One region of the Streptomyces sp. NPDC005402 genome, then DNA from elsewhere that is predicted to be linked to it. Evidence: riboswitches for the same ligand, from Rfam matches in the RefSeq annotation. Region 1 holds a riboswitch; each other region holds the start of a gene.
What was found. Region 1 has a riboswitch for cyclic di-AMP ahead of ABZT02_RS18510 (LysM peptidoglycan-binding domain-containing M23 family metallopeptidase). Riboswitches for the same ligand answer to the same signal wherever they lie in the genome.
Positions count from the first base shown of each region.

Region 2: it holds a riboswitch for cyclic di-AMP, as region 1 does, so the genes downstream of both, ABZT02_RS38060 (M23 family metallopeptidase) here and ABZT02_RS18510 (LysM peptidoglycan-binding domain-containing M23 family metallopeptidase) in region 1, are expected to answer to the same signal.
Region 3: it holds a riboswitch for cyclic di-AMP, as region 1 does, so the genes downstream of both, ABZT02_RS15670 (transglycosylase family protein) here and ABZT02_RS18510 (LysM peptidoglycan-binding domain-containing M23 family metallopeptidase) in region 1, are expected to answer to the same signal.
Region 4: it holds a riboswitch for cyclic di-AMP, as region 1 does, so the genes downstream of both, ABZT02_RS38620 (NlpC/P60 family protein) here and ABZT02_RS18510 (LysM peptidoglycan-binding domain-containing M23 family metallopeptidase) in region 1, are expected to answer to the same signal.

Region 1 covers NZ_JBEXFB010000008.1:307,781-309,968, forward strand. The annotation lists gene ABZT02_RS18505 (DUF6250 domain-containing protein) at 1-30, opposite strand, end outside; gene ABZT02_RS18510 (LysM peptidoglycan-binding domain-containing M23 family metallopeptidase) at 281-1,219, opposite strand; cyclic di-AMP (ydaO/yuaA leader) riboswitch at 1,224-1,381, opposite strand; gene ABZT02_RS18515 (alpha-galactosidase) at 1,690-2,188, opposite strand, start outside.
Region 2 covers NZ_JBEXFB010000028.1:22,281-24,468, forward strand. The annotation lists gene ABZT02_RS38055 (aldo/keto reductase) at 1-127, opposite strand, end outside; gene ABZT02_RS38060 (M23 family metallopeptidase) at 303-1,328, opposite strand; cyclic di-AMP (ydaO/yuaA leader) riboswitch at 1,340-1,497, opposite strand; tRNA gene ABZT02_RS38065 (tRNA-Met) at 1,854-1,927, opposite strand; gene ABZT02_RS38070 (hypothetical protein) at 2,046-2,188, shown strand, end outside.
Region 3 covers NZ_JBEXFB010000007.1:113,775-115,962, reverse strand. The annotation lists gene ABZT02_RS15675 (transglycosylase family protein) at 1-828, shown strand, start outside; cyclic di-AMP (ydaO/yuaA leader) riboswitch at 1,034-1,201, shown strand; gene ABZT02_RS15670 (transglycosylase family protein) at 1,205-1,900, shown strand.
Region 4 covers NZ_JBEXFB010000029.1:27,220-29,407, forward strand. The annotation lists gene ABZT02_RS38615 (DUF6328 family protein) at 1-600, opposite strand, end outside; gene ABZT02_RS38620 (NlpC/P60 family protein) at 695-1,168, opposite strand; cyclic di-AMP (ydaO/yuaA leader) riboswitch at 1,172-1,383, opposite strand; gene ABZT02_RS38625 (hypothetical protein) at 1,730-2,035, opposite strand; gene ABZT02_RS38630 (ATP-dependent Clp protease proteolytic subunit) at 2,043-2,188, opposite strand, start outside.

The DNA of each region.
Region 1 (2,188 bases):
GACTCCGAAGGCTCTACGCGTGGTCGTCATGGCGGACGGTTCCTTCCGTGAAGGGGGTGAACTCCAAAAGCCCTTAGAAAGCGCTTGCGCAGCTACGGAGTTCACTCTGCCCCGCCCCTCGCTCACCTGTCGACGCTCCGAGCAGGCCCGCCACAAGAACGCAACGAAGTGATCATGACGGCGCGGACAGGCACAGTCGATCTCATGCCCTGCGCGGGGAAACACCGAAGGCCGGACCCGGGGATCGGGGTCCGGCCTTCGGTGGCACAGGAGGGCGTCGTCAGCCGACGGCGACGCCCTTGGAGCGGAGGTAGGCGACCGGGTCCACGTCGGAGCCGTAGTCCGGCGTGGTACGGATCTCGAAGTGCAGGTGCGGGCCGGTCACATTGCCCGTCGCGCCGGAGAGGCCGATCTGCTGACCCTCGCTCACGGTCTGGCCGGCCGAGACGGAGAGCTGGGACAGGTGGGCGTACTGCGCGTAGTAGCCGTCGTTCAGCTTGATGACGACCTGGTTGCCGTAGGCGCCGCCCCAGCCCGCGGAGACGACCGTGCCCGCGGCCACGGCCTTGAGCGAGGTGCCGGTAGGGACGACGAAGTCGACGCCGGTGTGGTAGCCGCTGGACCACATGCTGCCCGCGACGCGGTAGCCGGTGCCGATCGTGGCGCCGCTGACCGGGAGGGTGTAGCCGCTGGAGCTGCTGGTCGTGTCGGAGCTCTGGGTGGCGGCCGTCGAGTTCGAGGACGACTTCTTCGGCTCCGCCTTCTCGGTCTTCGCCGAGGACGAGGAGGAGGACCCGGTCTTCGCCGTGCTCGCCTTGGCCTTCTTGCCGATCGAGAGCTTCAGGCCCGGGTGGATCAATGACGGGTCGTCGCCGATGGCCGCACGATTGTCGGCGTAGAGCTTCTTCCAGCCACCGCTGACGTTCTGTTCGTCGGCGATCTTCGAGAGATAGTCGCCGACCCGCACCGAATAGGTGCGCACGGTCGAGGTTTTCGCGCCCTTCTTGGCAGCCGTCTTTTCGGCGGACTTCTCGGCTGCCTTCTGCGTGACCGGAAGCGACTGAACGGCCTTTTCCGACACGGACTGAGGGGTGGCGGCGTGAGCGCCGGTGGCCCCCATGAGCGGCAGCGCGAGCGCGGCTCCTCCGGTGCCGGCGACGGCGATCGAGCGGGCGAAGCGCTGGGTCTTCGGGCGGCGGTGCTTACCCTTCGCGGGCATGACGAATTCCTCTCCGGCGCCTGCGAGGTGAGCTGTCGGGTGCGGGCTGGAGATGCCCGGCCGCGCCGAGACGCGACTAAACCCCAAGCCGTTCCGGAGACCGGAACAGGCGGAAATACCTGTGGGTCCCCCGCTCCTGCCGTGCACGGGTGAGTGAGTGTGGGGAATCCGTTCGGCGGCAGGATTGGGCGTCCGACCGGATCGGTGGCGAACGTAAACGAGCAAGACGCAAAGGGACAAGCGAGAGGTTGCCTGTATATGCGTTTCTCTTGATCCCGTACGAGAATTACCCGTCACCCTGCGTGAATCGGACGCCCTTCATCCATCCAATTCCCCTTGACCGGCCTGCGAATTACGTGAACATGACGGGCGACACACCGTCACCGATATGACGCTCCTCACGTCACGAATTCACAGGCCCCCTCATCCCGGAAGGAGTGGGAAGGAATCTATCAATTCGGACAGAAGCCCTAGATGCGACGCAGTCGGATAACCGTCGCATCAAGGTCTCCCCGCAAACCGGTACGAAGTCCGTGATGCAGCAATACGGCACCTCGGTGAACTTCGCCCGTTTCGGGGCATTCATACGATGCCGTCGGGTCGAGTCCCCGCAGCCGCAGCGAGGGGACGGGCTCGCCGTACTTCTGCGCCTGAAGCCAGGCGAGGACGACGGTCTCGTCCCCGAGGACGTACTGCACCGCGCTCAGCCCGCCCTGTGGAGGCCGCAGCCGGTAGAGGTCGCCGCGCTGCACCAGGGGCCGGATCTTCTTGTAGAGATCCACCCACCGACCCGCCTCGGCGAGTTCGTCCTCGGTCCACTCCGAGAGGTCACCGCCGACTCCGAGCACCCCGGCCATCGCGCTCACGAACCGGAACCGCAGCGAGCTCACCCGGCCGTTGAGCTGGATGTTGGGACTGTCGGTGACCCAGGCGGCCATCACGCGCGCGGGGTGGATCTGGCTGAAGCCG
Region 2 (2,188 bases), on a different contig from region 1:
CCGCGGTGTACGCGTCGAGGACGGCGAAGGACGTGGGCTCGTCGGCGGTCCAGCCGAAGACGTTGCCGCCGAGGGCGAGCGGGAAGACCTCGAGGTCGGAGGAGCCGAGCTTGCGAAGGGAAGTCATGCCATACGTCAACGCCCGCGCCGGACGCCGGTCTTCCGCTACGGCCGCAAAGTCCTCGCAAACAACCGGAATCAGTTGCTCCGAAGCACCGGCAGCCCTGACGTCGGGGGGACGTCGTCAGGGCTGCCGGAGTTCGCGGGACTTCGCGGGAATGCTCAGGACCTCGCGGGAGGCCTCAGGGGGTGAGCCCCTTGCCGTGCAGCCACGCCATCGGGTCGATCCCGTCGGCCGAACCGCCCGGGTGGACCTCCAGGTGCAGGTGCGCGCCGGTCACGTTGCCCGTGGCGCCCACGCGGCCGATGACGTCACCGGTGCCGACCTTCTGGCCGACGCTGACGCTGATCGAGGACTGGTGGCAGAACCACAGCTCGGTGCCGTCGTCGAGGGTGAGGATCGTGCGGTAGCCGTAGGAACCGGCCCAGCCGGCCTCGGTGATGGTGCCGCTGTGGATCGCCTTGATGAGCGTGCCCGTGGGCGCGGCGAAGTCGAGGCCCGTGTGGTAGCCGGAGGACCACAGCGAACCGGCCTGACCGAAGGTCGAGGTGATGGTGTACGACGAGGTCGGCAGCGTGTACTGCTTGGCGAGCTCGGCCAGGCGCGCGGCCTCGGCCTTCTTCGCGGCCGCCTCCTCCGCCTTCTTCTTCGCGGCGGCGGCCTTCTCCTGAGCGTCCTTCTCCGCCTTGGCGGCGGCCGCGTCGGCCTCCTTCTGGGCGGCGGCCGCGACGGCCTGGGCGGCCTTGGTGTCGAGCTGGTCCTGCTGCACCTCGGCCTGGGCCAGGATGCGCGAGCGCAGCGCCTCACCGGCGTCCGACGTCCCCTGGGCGGTGTCGGTGGTGGTGGCGCCGACGCTGCTGAAGGCGCTCGTGTCGTCCGCGGCGGTGTCGGAGTCCTCAGAGATGAGCGAGCCCACGTTGGGCAGGTCCGGCATGGAGATGGAGACCGGCGGCTTGCCGGTGTTCGCGCTGGCCATCCCGCCCGCGCTGACGGCGGCTATGACGCCGACGCCCAGAACGGTGGAGCTACGGGCGAATCCCCCGCCACGCTGCTTGGCGACGCGGTGCCGGCCTCGTACAGGAGCGAGGGAGTCCGCGGTCGGGTTCCACTCGCCGAGCGGGGCCTCGTCGTCGGCACGGTAGCCGCCGTACACGAGGGTGTCGCTGGGTACGTACGGCGCCTCGGGGGCAGGCGGGTTGGACGCCACGTGGGCGCGCTCCTTTCCTTCCTTCTCGCCTACCGGGTTAGCTGACGGGTTCGGAGCAGGAAGGTCTCCTACGCGCGTATACCCGCCGTGCTGCCACGGCGGAGTACGAGCGATTCACCCCAAGTTGGTGGTTCCCCGGTTCCCTTGCGGAATTCGGCGCGTGAGCACGGAGCCGTCTCTTGTGACGGCTGGGACGACCGCGCTGCGTTATCGAACGTTAATAGACCCGGGGGCCCGATTCCAAGCTGTTCCGCTTGATCGTTAACGAAATCCCGCAGGACTTACGGCCCATGAACGGTTAAAAACGGGCGAGTTGACCTTGCCTCAGGCGTCACACAGGCATTGACGGTATGTCATTTGTTATGCGGAGGGCGGTCATCCGATCACCCCACGTCACGAAGACGTCGTACGGCGAGCAGTGCGCCGGGGTGAGGTGGTCAGAGCGCGCAGGCGAGCCGAGTGACCGACGGGGGGAAACACTCAGGGCCGGAGTCCATTAAATGGATTCCGGCCCTGAGCCTTGAGTAGCGGGGACAGGATTTGAACCTGCGACCTCTGGGTTATGAGCCCAGCGAGCTACCGAGCTGCTCCACCCCGCGTCGTTGTGTGACCAGCATACGTCATCCGCGGGGTGGTTCGCGCCAGGGTTGTTTCTCGGGCCCGGTTGCCCGCGTGGCGGCGTAGCGTGGCGCCCCTCACGCGAACGAGGAGGGGCCCATGGCGGCAGCCGACGAGCGACCGGTGGAGATCGGCAAGCGGGACATCCCGCTGTCCGGCGGCCGGACGCTGCGGGTGACGGAGTTCGGCAATGGCAGCATCCGGCTGGCGGTGCGGACCGGCTCCCCCTATGTGGTGACCGG
Region 3 (2,188 bases), on a different contig from region 1:
AGCGGCGGCTCCTGGAGCGCGAACGACGGCAACGGCTACTACGGCGGCCTGCAGATGTCCCAGGAGAACTGGGAGAAGTACGGCGGCCTCGAATACGCCGAGACCGCGGACCTGGCCAGCCGCAGCCAGCAGATAGCCGTGGCCGAGAAGCTCCTCGACGACCAGGGCATCGCCGCGTGGCCGACCTGCGGTCTGCTCGGCGGTCTCAGCAAGGACTCGAGTTCGGCGGACGTCGACACGGGCGTCGGGAGCGGTACGCCCTCGGCCTCGGCTTCCGGCTCGTCCGCCACATCCGACTCGTCTGGTTCGTCCGGTTCCTCCAACTCCTCGGGCTCCGAGGAGTCTTCCGGTCTGCTCGACGCACTGGACGGTTCGTCCGCGACGCCCTCGCCGTCGGCCACTCCCTCCGGCGACGACGACGGTGCCGCCAAGTCGGACAAAAAGAACTCTTCGGAATCCAAGGACTCCGCCACGAAGGACGCGCGGCCTTCCGGCAGCTCGCCCGTGGTGAGCCCGGAAGAGGGCGAAGCGGACAAGTCGTGGCAGGAGGGTAGCTCTTCGGCCCTCGTGGACGTCGGCGCCCTGGGTTCCGGCAAGCATCGCGGCGGCAGCGCCGAGGAAAGTGCGACGAAGAGCACGGCCTCGCCCTCGGCCGGCCGGCACGCCGCCACCTACACCGTCCAGGAGGGCGACTCCCTCGTCTCCATCGCCGACTCCCTTGGCCTCGACGGCGGATGGCGTGCCCTCTATGCCGAGAACAAGGACCGTATCGGGGCCGACCCGAGCAACATCGTCGCCGGTCAGACGCTCGACACAGGGGCTGAATAGGGCCGAAAAGGCCTGAAAAGCAGCGGGAGTTCACGTCACACTTCGCACTGAATGTCCACTTTGGTGAAAGTGTGGGATGAGTCTCAGAAGCCCTGATCGTCTTTGAAATTCCGCCGATCGCGTGTCTACGGTCGTGACCGCTCGGCAACCCGAGCCCCGTCTGTCGCAACGCCGAATCCTGCCAGCGGCCGTACGGGAACAGTCGTCGCGTCAAGCGCCGTAGGCAGGAGCGGGGGACCCAAGGTAAGTGCCGGACCCAGCAGTTCACGCTGGACCGGCTTGGGGTTAAGTCGCGCACCGCGAGGTGTGCGACCGGGCAACTCAACCGGCCCGAACCCGACAGCTCACCTCGCAGGCGTCGGTGAGGGGATCCACCATGCTGTTTTCCGGCAAGGGCAAGCACCGCCGTCCGTCCAAGGCCACCCGCGCCGCCGCGCTCGCCGGTGTCACCGGTGTCGCCATCGCCGCCCCGCTGATGGCGGCCGGCAACGCCTCCGCCGCCACCGCCTCCGAGTGGGACACCGTCGCCCAGTGCGAGTCCGGCGGCAACTGGTCCATCAACACCGGTAACGGCTACTACGGCGGCCTGCAGTTCTCGGCCTCCACCTGGGCCGCGTACGGCGGCACGCAGTACGCCGCGCAGGCCAACCAGGCCAGCAAGTCGCAGCAGATCGCCGTCGCCGAGAAGGTCCTCGCCTCCCAGGGCAAGGGTGCCTGGCCGGTCTGCGGCACGGGCCTGTCCAGCGCCGGCTACAACGGCGGCAGCAGCTCGTCCTCCTCCAGCTCGAACTCCAGCTCCTCGAACTCGGGCACCAGCACCCGTTCGACCGACGAGCAGAGCGCCTCGCGTTCGACCGACCGTCCGGCCGCCAAGAAGACCGTCACCACCCCGACCGGCAAGAAGGTCAAGAAGGGCGACGGCGAGTACAAGGTCGTCAAGGGTGACACCCTCAGCTCGATCGCCGAGAAGCACAAGGTCAAGGGCGGCTGGCAGAAGCTGTTCAAGCTGAACAAGGACATCATCGACGATGCCGACTTCATCTTCCCGGGCCAGCAGCTGCACCTGAAGTAAGGCCCAGCTGAACCACAGGGCCCTCACAGCCGTGTCCTTCAGGATGAAGGCCTCGTGAGGGTCCCCCCCCGTCCCCACGGGCTCCCCGCTCCGGTGCGTGTTCCCCCGTACGCACCGGGGCGGGGTTTTTTCATGGGCCGCTGCGGGGGCGTCTTTGTTCAGTTCAGAAACAATTTACTCTCGGTTCTGTCCAGGGGGCGGTCCACACGGTGGCCGATCCCCCGGAGCCGGTTAGGCTCGGACTCGCAGAACCCACCGCGGTCCCGGCGGACCGTGTCACATCCCAAG
Region 4 (2,188 bases), on a different contig from region 1:
CCGGAGGCGTGTTGACGGTTCTCGGGGTGATGCTCCTGGCCGAGCCGTTGCTCGCGGCCTGATCACCTCGCGCCTCGCCGACGGAGGGGTGGAGTGCGACTGCGCCGCCTTGCGGTCCTCGGCGAGTCCCGCCCGCCGGACCAGTCGGGGGAGCAGGCCCCACAGGCCCAGACACACCAGCAGGGTCGCCGCGCCCGCGGCCACTCCGCCGGCCCGGCCTGTGGTCACGTCCACGACGAGCAGTACGGAGCCGGTGAACGCGAGCACCAGAACCCCCATGCCGACCGTGGCGAGCCGGGAGGAGACCTGCGCGATGCGGGCCTTGGCGCCGCGTTGGAAGAGCGAGTGGTGCAGGGCCGCCGGTGCGGTGAACAGGGCCGCCGCGACGACCGCCAGCAGCAGCGTGGTGACGTACGTGCTGCGCTGGAAGGTGTCGAGGGACGGGAAGCGCTGGGTGAAGGCCAGGGCCAGCAGAAAGGCGAAGAGGATCTGCACCCCGGTCTGGGTGACGCGCAGTTCCTGGAGCAGCTCGCCGAAGTTGCGGTCGGCGCGCTCCAGCGGGGTCTCGTAGCGGGCGGTGCAGGGGCGGTGGTCGGCCATGCGGGCGCGGATAACCAGCTGAGCGCGTGTCACGCGCCCCCGGGAGCCCGAGGGGGCGGCGGGAGGTCAGGTCGCCGCCGCCCCCTCGGGGGCGTCACTTGACCCGGCCGTACCAGACGCTCTTCGTCCAGATCTTCTGCAGCCTCACCACGTCCCCGGTCTTCGGGGCGTGCCAGATCTTTCCCTTCCCGGCGTAGATGCCGACGTGGTAGACGTTCGAACCCGAGTGGAAGAACACCAGGTCGCCGGCCTTGCGGCTGCCCGAGCCGATGTGGCGGGTCTTGTTGTACTGCTGGGCCGCCGTGCGCGGGAGCTTCTTGCCCGCCTTCTTGAACGAGTACAGCGTGAGCCCCGAGCAGTCGAAGCGGCGGGGTCCTGTGGCGCCGTACTTGTACGGCGAGCCCTTCTTGGAGGCCGCTACCTTGAGCGCCTTCGTCGCCGGCGTCGCGGCGGCGGCGTCGGCTGCGACGCCCGGCACCACGACGGAGCCGCCCACGGCGGCGATGGCGAAGGCCGAGGCCGTACCGGCCCGGACCATCAGCGACGGGACACGATTGAGCGCAGTCATGCGCAACCCTTCGTCAGCCGCCTGTGAAGGATGACCTGTCGGATTCGGGCTGGCGAAGTTGCCCGGCCGCTGACGCGGCTTCACCCCAAGGGATGCTCGGCCCGGCCATGGCGTGACCGTTCCGGCGACCCGTCGTGCTTGGGTCCTCCACTCCTGCCGATCCACTCCTGTCGACCGGTCATCCGGGCGGCGGCAGGACTCGGCGTCCGCCCGGATCGCCCCGCCGTTGTGGCGGGGGCTTGTCGTCAGTCAGGGATCTTGGCGCACGGATGTCCCAAAAACCCAATGGAACCGGGGATTTGTGTTGTTACTCACCACTCACCCGTTCGGGTGGACACATGAGCGTTCGAAGAGGCGTCGAGGGGTCCGCTGCCCCCTCGACCAGCACAGGAACTCCTCATCCCCCACCTGAAACACGCGCATTGCGCAACCCGGACGGGCGCGAAAAAGGACTCGCGCCTCCTGCAAACGGCGGTACGTCTTTTGGTCCGTTTCAACCGAGCTCCGGACGCCCCGTCAGACCCGTGGAACGTCCGGAGTCACAGCCGGCGCGTCAATGCGTCAATTGCCGGGTTCGGGCGGCACGGTGACCCTGGCCGTACGCCGCTCTCCGTCCAGGACCCGCAGGGCCCGCGCCAGCGTCGCGGCGTGCAGTTCGCGCTCACCCCGGCCGTGCATCAGCACGAGCGCGTCCCGCAGCTCGGCCGCCCTGCTCACCAGCGCCTGCGCCGCGCGCAGTCCGCCGTAGGTGTCCTCGCGCCGGGCCGGGTTGATCCGGCCCAGCAGGTCGACCACGTCGAGATAACGGTCGATCAGCTCGCCCTCGGCGCGTGTGAGCGCGGGCAGCGGTGGAAGGTCCGGCACCATCGAGGGCTCACCTCGCGCCCGGAGCGGAGTGCGAGGACTTGCGGCTCGGGACGATCGCGTCCACCAGGCCGTAGTCCAGGGCGCCCTGCGCGTCCAGGATCCTGTCCCGCTCGATGTCCGCGCTCACCTGCTCGGAGCTGCGCCCGGTGTGCC